Regions from separate parts of the Paraburkholderia sp. J63 genome, predicted to be linked through region 1. Evidence: riboswitches for the same ligand, from Rfam matches in the RefSeq annotation. Region 1 holds a riboswitch; the other holds the start of a gene.
The links. Region 1 has a riboswitch for glycine ahead of U5775_RS28780 (D-amino acid dehydrogenase). Riboswitches for the same ligand answer to the same signal wherever they lie in the genome.

Region 1 (10,445 bases):
TGCTGGCGGCCTCCATCGGCAATGCGCTGGAGTGGTACGACTTTTCGGTCTACGCGTTTTTCGCGGTCTATATCGCGCAGAACTTCTTTACGCAAGGCAATGCCGGCGCGGAATTGCTGCAGGCGTTCCTGGCCTTCGGGCTGGGCTTCGTGGTGCGCCCGCTCGGCGCGCTGGTGCTCGGCGTCTACGGCGACCGCGCGGGCCGCAAGGCCGCGTTGAGCGTCACGATCCTGGTGATGGCGCTGGGCACCGCGATCATCGCGTTCGCGCCGCCTTATAGCGCGATTGGCGTCGGCGCGCCGTTGCTGATCGTCTGCGGACGCATGCTGCAAGGGTTCTCCGCAGGCGGTGAAGCAGGCGGCGCGGCAGCGTTCCTGATCGAACATGCGCCGCCGGACAAAAAAGGCAAGTACGCCTCGTGGCTGCAGGCGAGCATGGCGATCTCGAACATTCTCGGCGCGCTGGTGGCCACGGCCGTCACGCTGCTGCTGACGCGCGAGCAGGTGGGCGAATGGGGCTGGCGCGTGCCGTTCATCGTCGGTCTCGCCATCGCGCCGGTGGGCTTGTGGCTGCGCAAGACGCTCCACGAAACGCCGCAGTTCGAAGCCGAGATGGATCGCCAGCATCGTGCGCATCAGGCGGCCAAAACCCCGCTGATGCAGGTCGTTCGCGACTATCCGAAAGCGCTCGCGACCGGCCTCGGCTTCTCGGTGCTGTGGGCGGTTTGTGTCTATGTGCTCATCATCTTCATGCCCATCTACGTGCAGCGAACCCTGCATTTTTCGGGGCGGCACGCATTCCTCGCGGCGCTGATCGGCAACTGCTTCATGGCCGTGGGCTGCGTCTATGCCGGTGGGCTCTCCGATCGATTCGGCCGCCGCGCCGTGCTGACCTGGGGCGCCTTGCTGATGCTGGCCGGCACCTGGCCGTTGCTCGCCTGGCTGCAGGCCGCGCATACGCTGAGCGCGCTGATCGTGGTGCAGGTGGCGTTCTGCGTGATGGTCGCGCTGTTCACCGGCGTTGCGCCTTCGGCGCTTTCCGAGCTGTTTCCCACCCGTGTGCGCTCCACCGGCATGTCGCTTTCCTATAACGCGGCGGTCACGATCTTCGGCGGCTTTGCGCCGGCCATCCTGACCTGGATGACCGAGAGCACGGGCAACGCGTTTGCGCCCGCATGGTATGTGATGGCCGCAAGCGTTGCCGCGTTGATTTCCATTGCCCGTCTGCCCCGTCAAACTCAACTTTAACCAAGGATATCGAATCATGTTGCGACCCGTTCGCTGCGCGCTGATTGTGACCATGTTGGTCCACGCGCCTTTCTCATTCGCCGATGTCGTGCTCGACGGTCATTCGGCCACGCCGCAGATCATCGCCAGTATTGCCGATGGCGAGACCATCAGCATCGCGCCGGTTGCGATGAAGCGCGTTGCGGCCGCGCACGCGGTGCTGCTCGAAGCCGCGCAGGCCGGCCAGCAGATCTATGGACTGACCACGGGCGTCGGCGAGAACAAGGACCGCTCGATGGTCGACGCCAAGGGCAAGCTGACCCAGGAGATCATCGACGCGTCCGGACGCTTCAACGTCGGCCTGATTCACGCGCATTCGGGCAGCGTCGGCCCCGACATGGACGTACGCACGGCGCGCGCGGCGATGGCGGCGCGCCTGAACGCGATGCTCGATGGCGGCGCGGGGGTGCAGACCAGCATCGTCGAGACCTATGTGCAGTTCCTCAATCGCGGCGTGACGCCGGCGATGCCCTCGGGCGGCTCGCTGGGCGAAGCGGACATCACCATTCTGAGCCACGTGGGTCTCGCGATGCTCGGCGAAGGCGACGTCTACTATCAGGGCCGCAAGATCCCGGCGATGCAGGCGCTCCAGGCGGCGGGCATCGAGCCGATCAAGCCCTATGGCAAGGACGCGCTGGCCATCCTGAGCTCGAACGCCTACTCTGCGGGCATGGCTGCGCTCGCGCTCAACGACATGGGGCACCTGCTCGAAATGTCGAGACTGGTCTATGCATTGAGCCTGCAGGCGTTCAACGGCAACGTCTCGCCCTTCCTGCAGGACACGCTGGCGTTGCGGCCGTTCCCCTATACCGTGCGCGCGGGCGGGGAATTGCGCGCGCTGCTGGCCGGCAGCAGCATCTGGAATCGCGACGACAAGCGTGCACTGCAGGACCCCTTGAGTTTCCGGGACGGTGTCTATCTGCTCGGCGAGGAAGAGCGCACCTATGCCGACGCGCAGGCGTTGCTGAACATCCAGCTCAACTCGTCCGACGACAATCCGGGCGTTGCGGTGGGCGTCAAGGCCCATTCCACGCGCTGGCAGGACCGCCACGGCTATGTGGATGCGAACGGGGTGACGGGCGCCGTGCTGCCGAGCGCCAACTTCGAGCCGCTGCCGTGGGTCTTGTCGTTCGAAGAGCTTGGGCTCGTGCTCGGCCATAACTCGCTGGCGTCGGCCCAGCGCATCGTAAAGTTGAACGATCCGCAACTGAGCGGCCTCTCGCGTTTCCTTGGCACGGAGCATACGGTGCATGCGTTCGGCGCGATGGAGAAGCCGCCGGTGGCGCTGGCGGAAGCGAACAAGGCGCTCGCGATGCCGGTCTCGATGGACTACCTGCCCGTGGCCGGCGGCATCGAGGACATCGCCACCAATGCGCCGAGCGTGGTCGAGCGCGTGCAACAGCAGATCGACAACAGCTTCACGCTGCTCGGCATCGAGCTGATCTACGCGGGCCAGGCCGTCGATCTGCGCAAGCAACAGCAGCCGGCCTTCACGCTTTCGCCGGCCACCGCGGCGCTGTATGCCGCGCTGCGCGGCAAGGTGGCGTTCCTCGATCGCGACCGGCCGCTCACGCCCGATTTCCGCGCGGCCGCCGCCTTGCTCGAGGCTTACCACGGCTAACAGGCCCCGGCCTATTCCGGCATAGCCGGCCACCGCCCGGGAATAGCGCGACGGGCTCCCGGGAATATAGTTGTCCGAATAAATTATATGATTAAAAAACTTGCAGCGATTATTCCAGTCATGGTCGTCGCGTTGCCGGCCCATGCACAGAGTTCAGTCACGTTATACGGGATTGTGGAGGACGGTGTCGACGTGGTCAGCAACGTACAGGGCAGTCACCTCGTACAGCTTGCGTCGGGCGTGACGGCGGGGAGCCGCTGGGGCGTGCGCGGCACCGAGGATCTGGGCGGGGGCCTTGCCACGATTTTCCGGCTCGAAAGCGGGTTCGACCTGAACTCCGGGCGTCTGGGCAGCGGTCTTGCCTTTTCGCGCAACGCCTATGTGGGCCTGCAAAGCCAGCGGGCAGGCACGCTGACGTTCGGGCGCCAGTGGGATTCGGTCGTCGATTTCGTCGAGCCTTATACGTTGAACGGCAACATCGGCGGGTACTATTTCGCACACCCGAACGATATGGACAACACCGACAACGGCTTTCCCATCTCGAACGCCGTCAAGTATCGCAGCCCGACGATGGCCGGCTTCACGTTTGGCGGTCTCTATTCGTTCGGCGGCCAAGCGGGCCGGTTCTCGGACAACGCGACCTTCAGCGTCGGTGCGAACTATGCGGCGGGCCCGCTGGGCTTCGGCATCGGCTATCTTCGGATCAACGATCCGGGCGTGTCGACGCAGGGTTACCAGAACTATCCGGGCTTCACGAACGCCATCTACGGCGACTACCTCGACGCGGCGCGCGCGCAGAAGGTGTTCGGTGTCGGCGCGTCGTACCAGGTCGTGCAGTGGCTCAAGGTGCAGGCCGATTTCACGAACACGAACTTCCAGCAGGGCAGCGCGGGGCACGACGCGACCTTCCAGAACTACGAGCTCTCGGCGATCGTCACGCCTGCACCGGCTGTGACGATCGGCGCCGGCTATACGTACACGACGGGCCGCGACCACGCGACGGACGGCGAGCCGAAGTACAACCAGTTCAACCTGAGCGTCGAGTACGCGCTGTCCACGCGCACGAGCGTCTATGTGATGGGCGTGTTCCAGAAGGCGGCGGGCGATGCGGCTGTCGCGCAGATCGCGGGCTTCAATCCTTCGGGCAACCAGAAGCAGGCGGTCGGACGGATGGGTATTCGCCACGTGTTCTGAACGGCGGCCGGGCGCGATGGAGCATTGACGGGCCGAGGCAGAGGCCCGCCCGATGGCTCCGTCGCGCGTCGCGGTTTTCGGCAGTCGTTGTCGATTCGGGAGCGCTCACGCGTGCTGCACGTGAGCCGTACCGCATCTTTCCCACTCAATCGCCTCCTCACAATTTATTAGTATGCCTACTTATATCGCCTGCTTATCAGGGCGCCGGCGCTTCGCGCCCTTGATGAAACGCCACTTGCTGAGGATGGCCGGCGGCGCGTTCTTTGCCTCCGTGGCCGGCCATGCACTGGCCCAGTCATCCGTCTCGCTCTATGGGCTGGTCGATGTCTATGCCGGCACGCAAAAGAGTCTCGGAAAGCCGCGTGCATACGCGATGAATTCGGGCGGCTTCACGACGAGCTTCTGGGGCATTGGCGGCCAGGAAGATCTGGGCGGCGGCTATGCGGTGCAGTTCGCGCTCGAAGCGTTCATGCGGCCGTCGAACGGCGGGGCGGGGCGCTTCAGCGGCGATACGTTCTTCGGGCCGCGTACATGCATGATCGCGCAAGCGGCTATTCGAGCGGCTATTCCGCCGGGCTCGGGCTGCGCACGGCGTTCTGATTGCGCGTGCGCCGGGACATAAACTTTGCGGTCCGGCACCTTAGCCGTGCTTCGCCCGAATGATCGGCTCTGCGCTCACGCTTGTGCTCGCCTTGCGCGTTCGAAGTCCCCCGCATAATGCCGCCTGCCTGGCGCAAACGCCAGTATCGAAACGAGCGTGACGCAGGGCAGCACCTCCAACGCGCCGTGCAGGCCGATGCGGCCCGCGACGAGACCCGTGACGAACGGCCCCGGCGCCATGCCGAGCAGGCTGTTCGCGAGCGTGAGTGTCGCGAAGACGGAGGCGTGAATGGCGGCGGGCGTGACGTTGGCCACCATCGCGCCGGACGGGCCATTGGTGCCGGACACGACGAACATTCCGGCAGCAATCAGCACGAGTTGCAAGGTGCCCACGGGAACGCGAAAAGCGACCGCGAGCTGTGCCTCGGTCACGATGGCGCGATAGAGCACGACCAGCACGAGGCCGAATGCGGCCATGACGCCGAAGGCCCAGCGCCATCCCAGATGCGCGGTGATGATGCCGCCCTGCGCCATGCCGATCACCGAGCCGGGCGCGGCGCCCGCCATGAAGCCGGCGGTCAGCGAGGAGCGCATATGCGCCGGAAAGATGCTCATGATCAGCGCGACCACGCTGTTGAACGATCCGAGTTGCGCATCGGAGAGATTCCAGACTGCCTTGAGCGCCGGGAAGACGGCGTTGAGCACCTGCCTCGACATATAGTCGGAGAGCATCAGGCCGATGGTGAGCGCGAGCACGATCCACGAATATCGGCGGGGGCGGTGTGCACGGCCAGATCGGGCCTTACCCCGGAATCGGCGCACGGAATATGCATGCTTGTCTCCTGCGATGGTGTTGTACGCTGCCAGCGCTTGCGCTGCTTCAGAAGCGGTGGCCAAAGCCGAGGATCGCCACGATCTGGTGATTGTTCAACGACGGCGTAGTGGGGCCGATTTCCGCGACTGCGGGCATGCCCAGCGAATTCGTTCCCGCCGCGTGCTGGTATATCGCTCCACCGTAAAAATCGGTTCGCTTCGAAACGAAGTAATCGAGGCCGAAATCGACTTGCTGATAGCGGGCGTCGTTGACGCCGGACGAGTGGGTATAGGCGTACGACACACCGAGCAGGAATGCCGGGGTCAACATGTATTTGAAATTCAGCTCGCCGACGTTGAACGTTTCGCCTCCCCGGTATCCTGCTTCCGTGGGGTTCAACCCGGCGACCGCCGTCGTGCCGAGGTCGCTATAGCGCGTGTTGCTGTAGATGGCGGCAATCGTCGCGCTGCCGAGGGTGTACGCGGCGCCGGCCGAGAATATCTTTTGCGAGCCGGCGGAGGCGTAGCCCTGGTTTACCGGGCTCCACATGTTGTTGCCGGTCGTGCTCGACGAGGGGTTGTTGCCGTAGAACGAAAAGTTGGGCTGGTTCGCCACTTGGTAGCCAACACCCATTGTGATGGAGCCGTTCGCATAGCCCGCGCCGAGCGCCCAGATCTGATGTTCGGCTGTCGAGCCCGGAACGCCGCCGAAGCTGTACATGGCCGAGCCCGTGAGCCCGTTGATTTTGGGCGTGGTGTAGATCACGGCGTTGTTGACGCGATTGAAGCTGTCGAGATTGTCGACGTCGCCAGGATGCGCGCCGTAGCCCGAGCCGCTGAAAGCCCAGCCTCCGCCCGAGGTCAGCGGTCCGCCCACGTACCAGTAGCCGCTCGAATACTGGCGGCCAAAAGTGAGCGTGCCGAGATTGCTGGAAAGACCGACGTATGCCTGACGGCCAAAAATCGCGCCGCCCTGCAATAGTGCACCGTTGTTATTGGAGAATCCCGTTTCAATGGAGAACAGCGTTTTGACGCCGCCGCCCAGGTCTTCGGTTCCGGTCAGCCCCCAGCGATTCGCGGTCTTTGCGCCACTGGTCAGGAAATATTGGCGTTGTCCGCCGGCATTCGAGTTGAACGTCAAGGCATCGTCAACCACGCCGTAAAGCGCAATGCTGCTTTGTGCATACGCCGCAGTAATCGAAAGCGAAAGTGAAATCCCGACTACGCACTTTTTCAATTTGTCTCATCCGTATTATTTTAATTAGTCATGCAGAATATAAGAAGGCGCCGTGCACGGGAGCCGCATGCGCGACGTCTTCCTTCAGTTTTCGTCAGGCGATCTTGCGCAGATAGCCTTGCTGTCCGCCATTGCGGTTCGGCGCGAAGCCGTTGGCCGCCAGGGTTTCGTCCACCGTCTCGTAGAAAACGCCGATCTTCGAGATCTCGCGAGCCTCTTTGGCCGTGGCGATCGGCCGGCCGAACTCGCGCGAGATGCGCACCAGTTGCTCGATCTGCGCGGCGGTACCGATCCTGGCCGTGCGCGACTGGTTCCACAGGTTGTCTTCGGTGCCGCAGCGCACGTGCAGGCCCATCGCAATGCCCATCATGTTCACCGGCAGCACGTTGAGCACGGAGCTTTCGACCGTCAACACCGCGCCGTCGGGCACTGCGCGCACGAAGTTGGCCATGTTGTAGAGGTTGGGGGCATCCATGCCGCCGCCGATGGCCACCCAGTTCATGACCAGCGGGCCCTTGTAGATGCCGCGGCGCATGAGCCGCTCAACCGACTCGAAGCTGTTGATGTTGTAGCACTGGAACGCGCTCTGGATACCGGCGGCCGTGAGGCGGCGCACATGTTCCTCGACCCAGCCTGGTTGCGCGGGCACCGTCATTTCCTTGTACGCGTTGAACACCGCCGGGTCTTCCATCGACGTGCCCTTGATGTCGCGCGCATCGAACTGCTCGAGAACATTCATCTGCGAGGTGTTGACCGTCACCGTCACCTGGTCGGGCTTGGGGTCCAGTTCGGCCAGCATGTGGCGCGTGTCGTCCGACAACCACTTGGCTGCCGCGCCTTCGGTTTCCGGCGCGAAACTGATGGAGCCGCCCACCTGGATGATCATCTCCGGCACGCGCGCGCGCACGCCGGCGATCAGTTCATTGAACTTCGAGAGGCGCTTGCTGCCCTTGCCGTCCAGCTCGCGCACGTGCAGATGCAGCACCGTGGCGCCCGCGTTGTAGCAGTCCACGGCCTTCTGGATCTGGTCCTCCATCGTCACGGCGATTTCCCCGGGGAAGTCCGATGGCAGCCACGACGGCGCATAAGGTGCCGCCGTGATGATCAGGGGCGGCTGGTTTTCAGGGAACAGATGTCCGTCGAGAAAGTTCATGGTGTGTCTCCTCGGAGAAAATTTCACACCGGAAGAATATCGCCGCGGGATCGACGCCAATGTATTATTTGGGACATTCGATGTCTAAATTGGGACACTGCCATGCAGCGATCCATGCTCACGATCCGCAGCGCAAGCCTTACCGGCTATGCGGATCTCGCCCGCGACGTCGGGCTGGATCCTGCACGCATGTTGCGCAGGGTTGGCTTGAGCGCACGCGATCTGGTCAATCCCGACGCGCCTATCAGCACAGCCGCGGTACGCGAGTTGCTGGAAAGCAGCGCCGCCGCGGCAAAGGTGGAGGATTTCGGCTTGAGACTCGCGATGAGCCGGCGGCTTTCGAACCTCGGGCCGATCAGCGCGGTGATGAGTGAAGCGCCTACGGCTCGCGAGGCGCTCGAGAGCCTGTGCCGTTATATCCGCTTGATCAATGCATCGCTGTTGACCCGCATTGAAGACTATGGCGATGCCGTTCTGATTCGCCAGAATATTCTGGTGGGCGACAAGCATTCGGTTCGGCAATCCATAGAAATGGCGATTGGCGTGCTGTACCGGAGCATACGGGAACTCCTGGGGCGTGGCTGGCGGCCACGAAGCGTCTGCTTCGAGCACCGCCCGCCGGATAGCGCAACCTGCCACAAGGCGTTTTTTGGATTGGCGGTCGAATTCAATTCCAGCTTCAATGGCATTGTGTGTCACGCAAAAGACCTCGCGGCGTGCCGGCCTCCCGCCGATTCGCAGATGGCGCACTATGCCCGCCGTTTTCTGGAGCAGGCTTTGTCCGGTGCGAATGACAGTGCCACGCATACCATTCGCCAGGTCATTGTCGCGATGCTGCCCAATGGCCGATCCACGGCCGACCAGGTGGCGAGACATCTCGGCGTGGATCGGCGTACCTTGCATCGGCGTTTGGCCGCTGAAAATACGAGCTTTTCGGCGCTGCTGCAGGTTGTGCGCTGTGAACTCGCGTCGCGGCAGATCCTCGACAGCGATCGCTCGCTCTCCGAACTGGCCGATCTGCTCGGTTTTTCCAGTTCAAGCGCTTTTGCTTTCTGGTTCAGAAAGCACTTTGGCACGACGGTTTCAAAGTGGAAAGAGACCCGGTAGCCGGCCGCGGATTTGGCGCTCGATCGAAAAAACTGCTTGCAGCCGCAATAACGGCCCGCTATCGTTGCGCTGTTCGATGAAATGCAGCGGGAGAGACCGTCACTGCGAAAGCACTGGACGGCGCCGACGGAGCAACCGCCCCGGAAACTCTCAGGCACAAGGACCCTGCAACGAGAACATCTGGAGAGCGGCGCGAACGCGCCCACCGAAGGAGATTTCCGTCCAGCGCGTTCTGCGCGGGTCCGGAAAGAAACTCTCAGGTACATGGACAGATGGGGCACAGGTGTCGGAAACGACAGTGCTCAATTTAATCTGGACCATGTCATGTCACGAATCGCCATTATTGGCGCCGGGATTACCGGCGTCACGACCGCTTACGCCCTCGCAAAACGCGGTTTTCGCGTTGACGTGTTCGAACGCCATCGCTATAGCGCGATGGAGACGTCGTTTGCGAACGGCGGCCAGCTTTCCGCGTGCAACGCCGAAGTCTGGAACAACGCCGCCACCGTGCTCAAAGGCCTGCGCTGGATGCTCACGCGCGATGCGCCGCTGCTCGTCAATCCGCGTCCCGGCTGGCACAAATATTCGTGGATGGCCGAATTTCTGCGGCAGATCCCAAACTATCGCGCGAACACGCTGGAAACGGTGCGCCTCGCGATTGCGGCCCGCGAGCACCTGTTCGAGACCGCGCGCAAGGAGGGGATCGCGTTCGACCTCGAGCAGCGCGGTATCCTGCACATCTTCAAGGACCGCAAGAGCTTCGACGTGGCCGCGAAGGTCAACGCCATCCTGAACGAAGGCGGCCTGGAGCGCCGGCCCGTGACGCCAGCGGAGATCCGGCAGATCGAGCCTGCACTGGAGGGCGCGTTTTTCGGCGGCTTCTTCACGCCCTCCGATTCGACCGGCGACATCCACAAGTTCACGCGCGGTCTCGCACAGGCATGCGTGCGGCACGGCGTCGAATTCCACTACGATACGCAGATCGCCGCAATCAGGCGCGAATCGGGCGGCACTTTCGCGCTCTCGCGGCTCGAACAAGGTATTTCGCATGACGAAATATTTGACCGGATCGTCGTTTGTGCGGGCGTGAGCAGCCGTGCATTTGCTTCGATGCTGGGCGACCGCGTGAACGTTTATCCCGTGAAGGGCTATTCGATCACCGTGAGCCTGGACGACGAGACGAGCCAACGCGCCGCGCCGTGGGTCAGCCTGCTCGACGAGAGCGCCAAGATCGTCACGAGCCGGCTGGGCGCGGACCGTTTCCGCGTGGCCGGTACAGCCGAGCTTAATGGCTTTAACCGTGACATTCGCGCGGACCGCGTCGCGCCGCTCGTCGAATGGACGCGGCGTCTGTTCCCGCAGGTCGATACCTCGCGCGTGATTCCGTGGGCTGGCCTGCGGCCCATGCTGCCGGGCATGTTGCCGAAGGTCGGC
Region 2 (10,445 bases), on a different contig from region 1:
CGTCTTCCGAGCCGCCGCGGTGCGGCATGATCCCTTCCTCGACGCCCACGAGGAACACGTGCGGATACTCCAGCCCCTTCGACGCATGCACGGTCGAAAGGCGCACGGCGTCCGGGTCTTCGTCCTTGCCTTCGAGCATCGACATCAGCGCGACGGTCTGGATCAGGCCCATCAGGTTCTTGCCCGTATCGGCGAGACCGTCGGTGTTGTCATAGCCGGTGGCCTCGCTGTCTTCGCCAATTTCTTGCTCGGGCTTCGTGCCCTTGCGCTTGAGCCATTCGAGGAATTCGAGCACGTTCTGCCACTTCGACTGCGCCTGGCGCTCGTCGAACGCGTCATAGAGATACGCCTCGTAGTGGATCGCTTCCATGAGGTCGTCGAGCACGACCGTCGCGGGCTCTTTCACCGCGCGCTCGGCGAGCCGCTGCATGAAGTCGCAGAACACGCGCATCGGCTCGACCTGGCGCGCCGAAAGCCGCGCCTCGATACCGCCCATGTACACGGCCTCGAACAGCGACACCTTCGCCTGCCCCGCGAACGAACCCAGCGCTTCGAGCGTGGTGTTGCCCACGCCGCGCCGCGGCGTCGTGATCGCGCGGATGAACGCGGGATCGTCGTCGTGGTTGGCGATCAGGCGCAGGTACGCGCAGAGGTCCTTGATCTCGGCCTTGTCGAAGAACGACTGGCCGCCCGAGAGCACGTAGGGAATGCGCTCGCGGCGCAGCACCTGTTCGAAGATGCGCGCCTGGAAGTTGCCGCGATAAAGAATCGCGTAATCGCGGAACTGCGCGCGCCGCTCGAACTTGTGCGCCGAAAGCCGGAACACCACTGATTCGGCCTCGTGCTCCTCGTCGTTACAGGGCGTGACGGAGATGGTGTCGCCCATGCCGTGCTCGGACCAGAGCTTCTTCTCGAACAGCTTCGGGTTGTTCGCGATGACGTTGTTCGCCGCCGTGAGAATGCGCACCGTCGAGCGGTAGTTCTGCTCGAGCTTGACCACGTGCAGCTTCGGATAGTCCTTGCCGAGCTGCGCGAGATTCTCGATCGTGGCGCCGCGCCAGCCGTAGATCGCCTGGTCGTCGTCGCCCACGGCCGTGAACGCGGCGCGCGGGCCCGCCAGCAGCTTGAGCAGCTCGTACTGGCAGGTGTTGGTGTCCTGGTACTCGTCGATCAGCAGATAGCGCAGCTTGTTTTGCCAGCGCTCGCGCACGGGCTCGTTCTTCGCGAACAGCTCGGTCGGCAGGCGGATCAGGTCGTCGAAATCCACGGCCTGGTAGGCGTGCAGTGTCGCCACGTAGTTGCGATAGACGATTGCGGCCTGGTGCTCGTCCTCGTTCGAAGCGGTCGCGAGCGCTTCCTCGGGCATCACGAGGCCGTTCTTCCAGAGCGAGATGATCGACTGGATCTTGCGGATGAAGCCCTTGTCGGTCGAGCCCACCTGCTCCTGGATCATGGCGAAGCAGTCGTCGGAGTCCATGATCGAGAACTGGGGCTTCAAGCCCAGATGCTCGGCTTCCTGGCGCAGGATCTGCACGCCGAGCGAATGGAACGTGCAGACCGTGAGCTGGTTGGTCGGCACCTTGCGGCCTTCCTTGCCGGGCGTGGTGAGCGTCTTGCCTTCGAGCAGCTTGCCCACACGCTCGCGCATTTCGGCGGCGGCTTTGTTGGTGAAGGTGACGGCCGCGATATGGCGCGGCTCGAAGCCTTTCGCTTCGATCAGGTGCGCGATCTTCTGCGTGATCACACGTGTCTTGCCGCTGCCCGCGCCGGCGAGCACGAGACAGGGACCGTCGAGATAGCGCACCGCTTCGCTTTGGGCGGGATTCAGGCCTGCGGACATCGTTGCTGGATTGGAAAAACGGGTGGTACGGCTGGGAGGCGTGCGGGCTTTCGTGGCGCTGCGGCTTCGACCGATGGTCGATGTGGTCGGCGCAAACACACGAGGGCAATCCGCACGGCGCGAGGCGTGCCACAACGTGGCGGAAGCCTCTCACGCGAGAGCTGCGATGTTAACACGAGGCGGCATCGCGCCGATGCGGCCCCATGCAGCGCGCCCGCCCCGCGTGCCACAATGTCAGGTTCCCGCCACCCGCGGCGACGGCTCGCGCCGCGCCGCCTTCTTGCTGGAAAGAGGACGCGCTTCATGACTGCACCGCTGCAAATCGGCCTGATGGGCTACGGCTTCGCCGGCCAGACCTTCCACGCCCCCGTGATCGCCCATAGCGGCGCGGCCACGCTGGCCGCCATCGCGACGAGCCAGGCCGGGCGCGCGCAGGCCGATTATCCGGACGCCGCGATCGTTCCCGACCTCGACGCCCTGCTCTCGCTCGACGCCATCGAATGCGTGGTGATCGCCACGCCCAACGACACGCACTACGAGCTCGCGCGCCGCACGCTGGAGCGCGGCAAGCACGTGCTCGTCGACAAGCCGGTCACGCTGAGCGCCGACGAAGCGCGCACGCTCGCGGCCATCGCAAAGCAGCGCGGCCTCGTGTTCGCGCCGTTCCACAACCGCCGTTGGGACGGCGATTTCCTCACCGTGCGCGAGCTGCTCGCGAACGGCGAGCTCGGGCGCGTCACACACTACGAGTCGCATTTCGACCGCTTCCGTCCGCAGGTGCGCCAGCGCTGGCGCGAGGACGCCACGCGCGGCGGCGGCCTGCTCTACGACCTCGGGCCGCATCTGATCGACCAGGCGCTCGCGCTGTTCGGCGCGCCCGAGTCGGTCACGGCGTTCGTCCACACGCGCCGCGACCACGCCACGGCGCCCGACTACGTGCATCTCGTGCTGGGCTATCCGGGCCACGACGCCGTGCTGCACGCGAGCGCGCTGGCCGCGTTCGCGCCGCGCTTCGTGGTTCATGGCACGCGCGGCAGCTATCTGAAGAACGGGCTCGATACACAGGAGGATCAGCTCAAGGCGGGGCTGCGTCCGGGCCAGCCCGGTTTCGGCGACGGCAACGAGCCGGGCCGCCTGCACATGCTCGCCGACGATGGCACGGAAACCGAACTCACCGTGCCCAACGCCGCCGGCAATTACGCGGATCTCTATCGCGCGCTCGCCGCCGCGATCCGCGATGGCGAGCCGTTCCCGGTCAGTCCGCAGGATGCCATCGACGTGATGAGCATCATCGAGATCGCCATGCAGAGCGCCGCAGAAGGCCGCACGATCGCGTTCACGCGCGCGACCTGACGCGATCACCTTGCATTTCCCCGACGCGGCTGAAAGGTCAGAACAAATAGTTACAAGTACGCGCCGTCCGGCGGTCATCGGACGGCGCGCACAACACGTTTGCCGACATACAACACAAAAAAACCGAGCAACAACGACTAGAAGCCCCACTCGCTAATGCGTGGGATCGCAGTAAGCGCTAAAGCGCCAACTGCGTTCGACACAAGGAGAGTCTCAATGACCCGTTTCAACCGTGCCATCCGCTACGCCGCCGCCGGCGCCCTCGCCTCCACGCTCGCCGCGTGCGTGGTCAACCCGCCGCCGCCGCGCCCCGTCGTCGTCAATCCCGGCCCGAATCCGCATGAAGTGGCCGTGGAGCGCCTGCATCAGGTCGATGGCCGCATCGACAATCTGAGCCGCCGCATCGACATGCGCGTGAATCAGGGCTACTACCCGCCGCCCCAAGGCGGTGCGCTGCATCACCGCCTCGACACGATCCGCGGCGAAGCGCACGACATGGCGGCCCAGCACGGCGGCGGCCTCTCCGGCGACGAGCAGCGCGTGCTGAACCAGGAACTCGACACGGCGGCACGCGCGATCGGCGAGTAAAGCAGCGGGCGCCCAAAGCGCCAGTTCAGCCCCCTCGCAGCCGCCCCACAGCCCCCTCGCGGCGCCTGCCCCCGATTTTTTCCGCATTGACACACCGCCCAGGCGTCGCGCACAATCGCTGCGCGCGCCGGGAGAGCGCGCCGTTTGTCGCACCCCGCCATCGGGTGAGTGCAACGCGCGGCGCCGCCGAAGGGGCAACCCACAAACTCTCAGGCAAAAGGACCGTGCGCGCCGGACCGCCCATTCGCCCTGCCTCGCGCCCATGCGCGAAGCGTTCGAAGCGGCTTGAAGTCCGCAACTCTGGAGAGCGGCAGTAGAACGGCGGCGGGAATCTGCCCCGCGCGCGTTCAGGCTGCCCACCGAAGGGGCGCGCGCCGTCGAGCAGCATCAAGCACGGCGCAATCTCTCAGGTATCGAGGACAGAGGGGCCATGCAAGAACCGACTCCAGGCATCGTGCCTGCGGCGTTTCCTGCATGGCCTTTTTCGTTTTCGCGCGATTTTCGCAACGAAACCTCGTGACCGCCTGAGGCCCCATGACCGAACTCAAACGCACCCCGCTGAACGACTCGCACCGCGCGCTCAATGCCCGCATGGTCGACTTCGGCGGCTGGGACATGCCCGTCAACTACGGCTCGCAGATCGACGAGCATCGCGCCGTGCGCACCGACGCCGGCATGTTCGACGTCTCGCACATGTGCGTGGTCGACTTCTCGGGCGCGAAGGCGCGCGAGTTCTTCTCCCGCGCACTCGCCAACAACGTCGCCAAGCTCACGACGCCGGGCAAGGCCCTCTACTCGTGCATGCTGAACCCCGAAGGCGGCGTGATCGACGACCTGATCGTCTACTTCTTCGCCGACGACGAATTCCGCACTGTGGTCAACGCGGGCACCGCCGAAAAAGACATCGCCTGGTTCGAGAAGCTCAACGCCGAAGGCGGCTTCGGCCTCACCATCACGCCGCGCCGCGATCTCGCGATCGTCGCCGTGCAAGGCCCGAACGCGCGCGAAAAAGTCTGGCAGGTCGCGCCCTCCTCGCGCAGCGCCAGCGAGTTCCTCAAGCCCTTCAACGCCGCGAAGATCGAAGCCACGCCGTTCGGCGAGCTGATGATCGCGCGCACGGGCTACACGGGCGAGGACGGCTTCGAAATCGTGCTGCCCGCCGTCGCCGTCTGCGAATTCTGGAACGCGCTGGAGCGCCAGGGCGTGAAGCCCTGCGGTCTCGGCGCGCGCGACACGCTACGCCTCGAAGCGGGCATGAACCTCTACGGCCAGGACATGGACGAAGGCGTCTCGCCGCTCGACGCGGGCCTCGCCTGGACCGTCGACATGAAAGCGCCGCGCGACTTCGTCGGCCGCCCCGTGCTCGAAGCCAACGGCTCGCGCATGGCCTTCGTCGGCCTGATCCTGCAAAAGGAAAACGGCAAGGCGGGCGGCGTGCTGCGCGCGCACCAGAAAGTGCTCACGCCGCACGGTGAAGGCGAAATCACGAGCGGCACTTTCTCGCCGACGATGCAGGAATCCATCGCCTTCGCGCGCGTGCCCCAGGGCGTGCAGCCCGGCGACGTCGTGCAGGTGCAGATCCGTGACAAAGCCCTTCCCGCAAGCGTGGTAAAACTGCCCTTCGTGCGCAACGGCCAGGTGCTCGTCGCTTGATCCGTGAGGATCCGCGAGGATCCGCGCCGCGCACGCCCCCCTCTTTCAAGCCATAACGAACCACGCACTGGAGCAACCCATGAGCATCCCGGCCGATCTGAAATACACCGAATCGCACGAATGGATTCGCACCGAAGCCGACGGCACGCTGACCATCGGCATCACCGACCACGCGCAGGAAGCGCTCGGCGACATCGTCTTCCTCGAACTGCCCGATGCGGGCCGCGCCGTCACGGCCGGCGACGCCGTGGCCGTGATCGAATCGGTCAAAGCCGCCTCGGACATCTACGCGCCGGTGTCGGGCGAGATCGTCGAATCGAACACGGCGCTCGTCGACACGCCGGACCAGGTGAACGGCGCGCCCTACGAGTCGTGGCTCTTCAAGATCAAGCCGGCCGCCGACGCCAAGCTCGACGCGCTGATCGACGCCGCCGCCTACGAAAAGGCCATCGGCGCCTAATCCCTGTAACCGCAATGGCGCGGCGGCGCGCTCCCATGCCACGCCGCCCGCGCCTGCAGGAACCCTTATGAAGCTCGAACACCCGGATCGTCTGATGAACACGCCGCTTTCGGCTCTCTCGCTCGCCGCGCTCGAAGCGCATGACGCCTTCGCCGCTCGCCACATCGGGCCCGACCCGGCCGACCAGCAGGCGATGCTCGACACGCTCGGCTTCGCCTCCCGCGCCGCGCTGATCGACGCGGTCATCCCGGCCGCGATCCGCCGCCAGGACGCGCTGCCGCTCGGGCCCTTCGGCGAGCCGCGCTCGGAAGCCGAGGCGCTCGCCGCACTGCGCGCGCTCGCGGACAAGAACCAGGTGTTCCGCTCCTATATCGGGCAGGGCTACTACAACACGCACACGCCGGCCGTCATCCTGCGCAACGTGCTCGAAAACCCGGCCTGGTACACGGCCTACACGCCGTACCAGCCGGAAATCTCGCAGGGCCGCCTTGAAGCGCTCCTGAACTTCCAGCAGATGATCGTCGACCTGACGGGTCTCGCGATCTCGAACGCGTCGCTGCTCGACGAGGCCACGGCCGCCGCCGAAGCGATGACGCTCGTGCAGCGCGTGGGCAAGTCGAAGTCGAACGTGTTCTTCGTCGCCGACGACGTGCTGCCGCAAACCCTCGAAGTCGTGAAGACGCGCGCGAAGCCGATCGGCATCGAGGTGAAGGTCGGCCCCGCCGCCGAAGCGGCTCAGGCGAACGCCTTCGGCGTGCTGCTCCAGTATCCGGGCGTGAACGGCGACGTGCACGACTATCGCGAACTGGCGCAAGCCGTCCATGCAGCCGGTGGCGCGGTGATCGCCGCCGCCGACCTGCTCGCGCTCACGATGCTCGCGCCGCCCGGCGAATGGGGCGCCGACGTGGCCGTCGGCAACTCGCAGCGCTTTGGCGTGCCGATGGGCTTCGGCGGCCCGCACGCCGCCTATCTCGCGGTCAAGGACGAATTCAAGCGCCAGATGCCGGGCCGTCTCGTCGGCGTGACCGTCGACGCGCAGGGCAACCCGGCGCTGCGCCTCGCGCTGCAAACGCGCGAGCAGCACATCCGCCGCGAGAAGGCCACCTCGAACGTCTGCACGGCGCAGGCGCTACTCGCGATCATGGCGAGCATGTACGCGGTCTACCACGGCCCGCAGGGTCTGAAGCGCATCGCGCAGCGCGTGAACCGCGTCGCGGCGATCGTCGCGGCGGGCGCGAAGCAACTGGGCTACGCGCTCGTGAACGAGTCGTTCTTCGACACGCTCACGTTCGAAGCCGGCGCGCGCACCCAGGCGCTGCACGACGCGGCGCTCGCGCGCGGCATGAACCTGCGCCGCGTGAGCGAGACGCGCGTGGGCGTATCCGTCGACGAAACCACCACGCGTGGCGATCTGGCCGACTTGCTCGCCGTGTTCGCGCAAGCCGCGTTCGCGAGCGAGGCGCCTTCGGTCGACGCGCTCGACACGCAAATCGCCTCGCAGCAAGCGGCCACGTTCCCGGCCACGCTCGTGCGCGAAAGCGCGTACCTCACGCATCCGATCTTCAATCGCCACCATTCGGAAACGGAAATGCTGCGCTACCTGCGCAGCCTCGCCGACAAGGACCTCGCGCTCGACCGCTCGATGATCCCGCTCGGCTCGTGCACGATGAAGCTCAACGCCACCTCGGAAATGCTGCCCGTCACGTGGCCCGAGTTCGGCGGCATCCACCCGTTCGCTCCGCCTGAGCAGACCGTCGGCTATCGCGAGATGGTCGATCAGCTCGAGCAGATGCTCGTGGCCGCCACGGGCTACGCCGCCGTCTCGCTGCAGCCGAACGCGGGCTCGCAGGGCGAGTACGCGGGCCTGCTCATCATCCACGCGTACCACGAGTCGCGCGGCGAGGGCACGCGCAACGTCTGCCTGATTCCCGCTTCGGCGCACGGCACCAACCCGGCTTCGGCGCAGATGGCCGGCATGCAGGTCGTGGTGGTCGCCTGCGACGCGCAAGGCAACATCGATCTCGCCGACCTCAAGGCCAAGGCGGAGCAGCACGCCGCGAAGCTCGCGGCGATCATGATCACGTACCCGTCGACGCACGGCGTGTTCGAAGGCAACGTGCGCGAAGTCTGCGAAATCGTCCATGCGCACGGCGGCCAGGTCTACGTGGACGGCGCGAACATGAACGCGATGGTGGGTCTCGCGGCGCCGGGCCAGTTCGGCGGCGACGTCTCGCACCTGAACCTGCACAAGACCTTCTGCATTCCGCACGGCGGCGGCGGCCCCGGCGTCGGTCCCGTGGCAGTGGGCGCGCACCTCGCGCAGTTCCTGCCGAACCAGCTTTCGTCGGGCTACAAGCGCTCGACGGATCTGGGCAACGGCATCGGCGCGGTGAGCTCGGCGCCTTACGGCTCGGCCTCGATCCTGCCGATCTCGTGGATGTACATCGCGATGATGGGCGCGGCCAACCTCACGGCCGCCACCGAAACCGCGATCCTCAACGCGAACTACGTCGCCAAGAAGCTCGCGCCGCACTTCCCCGTGCTCTATAGCGGTCCGGGCGGGCTCGTCGCGCACGAGTGCATTCTCGACCTGCGCCCGATCAAGGACGCGAGCGGCATCACCGTCGACGACGTCGCCAAGCGCCTGATGGACTACGGCTTCCACGCGCCCACCATGAGCTTCCCGGTGCCGGGCACGCTGATGGTCGAGCCGACCGAGTCGGAGTCGAAGGAGGAGCTCGACCGCTTCATCGACGCCATGGTTGCAATCCGTGAAGAAATTCGCGCCGTGGAAGAAGGCCGCGCGGACAAGGAGGACAACCCGCTGCGCCATGCGCCGCACACGGCCGCGGTCGTGGTCGCCAACGACTGGCAGCACGGCTACTCGCGCGAGCAGGCCGCGTATCCGGTGGCGTCGCTCGTTGCGCAGAAGTACTGGCCGCCGGTCGGCCGCGCCGACAACGTCTACGGCGACCGTAACCTGTTCTGCTCGTGCGTCCCTGTCAGCGAATATGCAGACGAGCACGCCGGGCAAGGCGAATAAAACGCGCCCGATCGTCCCGCCAAACTGGCTCGCACAGCCGCCGCGCGCTCCGCAAGGAGCCGCGGCGGCTTTTGCGCGCCGCACATTTGCCCCCGCAAACCCTCGCCAAACCGTTAACATCACACACCTGTCAGCCTTGAATCAGGGAGTCGCGCATGGCGCGGAAGGTGGGAACGGCCAACGCCTGGCATGCCCCGGCGACAACAGAGCCCATGCAGGCCCGGCGGGCCACGCAAGCCTCGGGCCAGCACGCGCGCGGCGTCGCGCGCGCGTTCGAAGCGGTCTGTGGCCCCGGAACGGCGGCGAAGCCGGCTTCAGCGCGGCGGCCCCGCGCCGGGCGCGCGCTCGCCACGGCCTGGCTGGTCGGCATGAGCCTTGCGGGCCTCGGCACGGCGAATCTCGCCCATGCGGCCATGAACTTCTGCGCCGCGCCCGCGCTGCAGACGAGCGAGCGCACCAACTCCGATCCGGGCGTGAAGGCGCTCGTGGCCGAGGTCCAGGCGCACGTGAACGACGTGCCGCATCCGCTCGCGAAGCTGCATACGGAAGGCACGCTCCCGCACGAGGGTATTTACGACCAGAGCATGGAGGCCGAGAAAGAGCTCGACCTGATGCGCAACGCGGCGCTCGCCTGGCGCGCCACGAGCGACGACCGCTATCTGAAGCTCGTCGACCGCTTTCTGCTTGCGTGGGTCACGACCTATCAGCCGAGCTTCAACCCGATCGACGAAACGCGCTTCGACGCGCTGATCCTCGCCTACGACCTGACCGCGAGCGCGCTGCCCGTGAAGACGCGCAACGCGACCATGCTGTTCCTGAACAAGTTCGCGAACGGCTACATCGGCCAGGTGGACGCGCAGCCGCGCCCGCTCAAGGGCACGTTCGCGAACAACTGGCAGAGCCATCGGGTCAAGCTGATCGCGATGACGGCGTTCACGCTCGACAACCGCAAGATGATTGCGGCGGCGCAGCGGCTGTTCGTCGAGCATATCGGCGACAACGTCGCGCCCGACGGCGCGACGCTCGATTTCACCGAGCGCGACGCGTTGCACTACGTGACCTACGACCTGCAGCCGCTCGTGACGGCCGCGCTCGCCGCGCGCCGCCACAACCGCAACTGGCTGCCCGAGCGCGCGGCCAACGGCGCGACGCTCGCGAGCGCGCTGAACTGGCTCACGCCCTACGCGATGGGCGAGAAGACGCACGAGGAGTTCGTGCATTCGAGCGTGCCGTTCGACGCGAGGCGTCGCGAAGCCGGGCTGCCCGGCTACAGCGGCGACTGGGACCCGAAGAACGCCGCCGAGCTGTATCACCTGGCCGCCCGACTGGACGGCCGCTATACCCCGATCGCGCTGCATCTCGCGCCCACGCCGCCCGCGTGGCTGGCCGTCTGTCTGCCGTTGGCGGCGCGCTGAACGGCGCGTCGGGGGGAAAGCGGGCAGGCAAGCGAGTTGCGCGCGACACCCACTGAAACCGACTAGACGAAGCAGGAGCAGTACCCATGGCAG

Region 2: linked by a shared signal. The riboswitch ahead of gcvT (glycine cleavage system aminomethyltransferase GcvT) and the one ahead of U5775_RS28780 (D-amino acid dehydrogenase) in region 1 are both predicted to bind glycine.

The regions. Positions count from the first base shown of each region.
Region 1 is NZ_CAJMZF010000035.1:45,429-55,873, reverse strand. It holds gene U5775_RS28820 (MFS transporter) at 1-1,247, shown strand, start outside; gene U5775_RS28815 (HAL/PAL/TAL family ammonia-lyase) at 1,264-2,907, shown strand; gene U5775_RS28810 (porin) at 3,028-4,101, shown strand; gene U5775_RS28805 (porin) at 4,325-4,723, shown strand; gene U5775_RS28800 (MFS transporter) at 4,777-5,433, opposite strand; gene U5775_RS28795 (porin) at 5,582-6,751, opposite strand; gene U5775_RS28790 (3-keto-5-aminohexanoate cleavage protein) at 6,846-7,904, opposite strand; gene U5775_RS28785 (AraC family transcriptional regulator) at 8,019-9,011, shown strand; glycine riboswitch at 9,182-9,293, shown strand; gene U5775_RS28780 (D-amino acid dehydrogenase) at 9,336-10,445, shown strand, end outside.
Region 2 is NZ_CAJMZF010000011.1:143,562-154,006, reverse strand. It holds gene U5775_RS14675 (UvrD-helicase domain-containing protein) at 1-1,840, opposite strand, end outside; gene U5775_RS14670 (oxidoreductase) at 2,144-3,193, shown strand; gene U5775_RS14665 (hypothetical protein) at 3,410-3,781, shown strand; glycine riboswitch at 3,900-4,015, shown strand; glycine riboswitch at 4,072-4,214, shown strand; gene gcvT (glycine cleavage system aminomethyltransferase GcvT) at 4,316-5,434, shown strand; gene gcvH (glycine cleavage system protein GcvH) at 5,514-5,894, shown strand; gene gcvP (aminomethyl-transferring glycine dehydrogenase) at 5,962-8,937, shown strand; gene U5775_RS14645 (alginate lyase family protein) at 9,306-10,352, shown strand; gene U5775_RS14640 (L-serine ammonia-lyase) at 10,439-10,445, shown strand, end outside.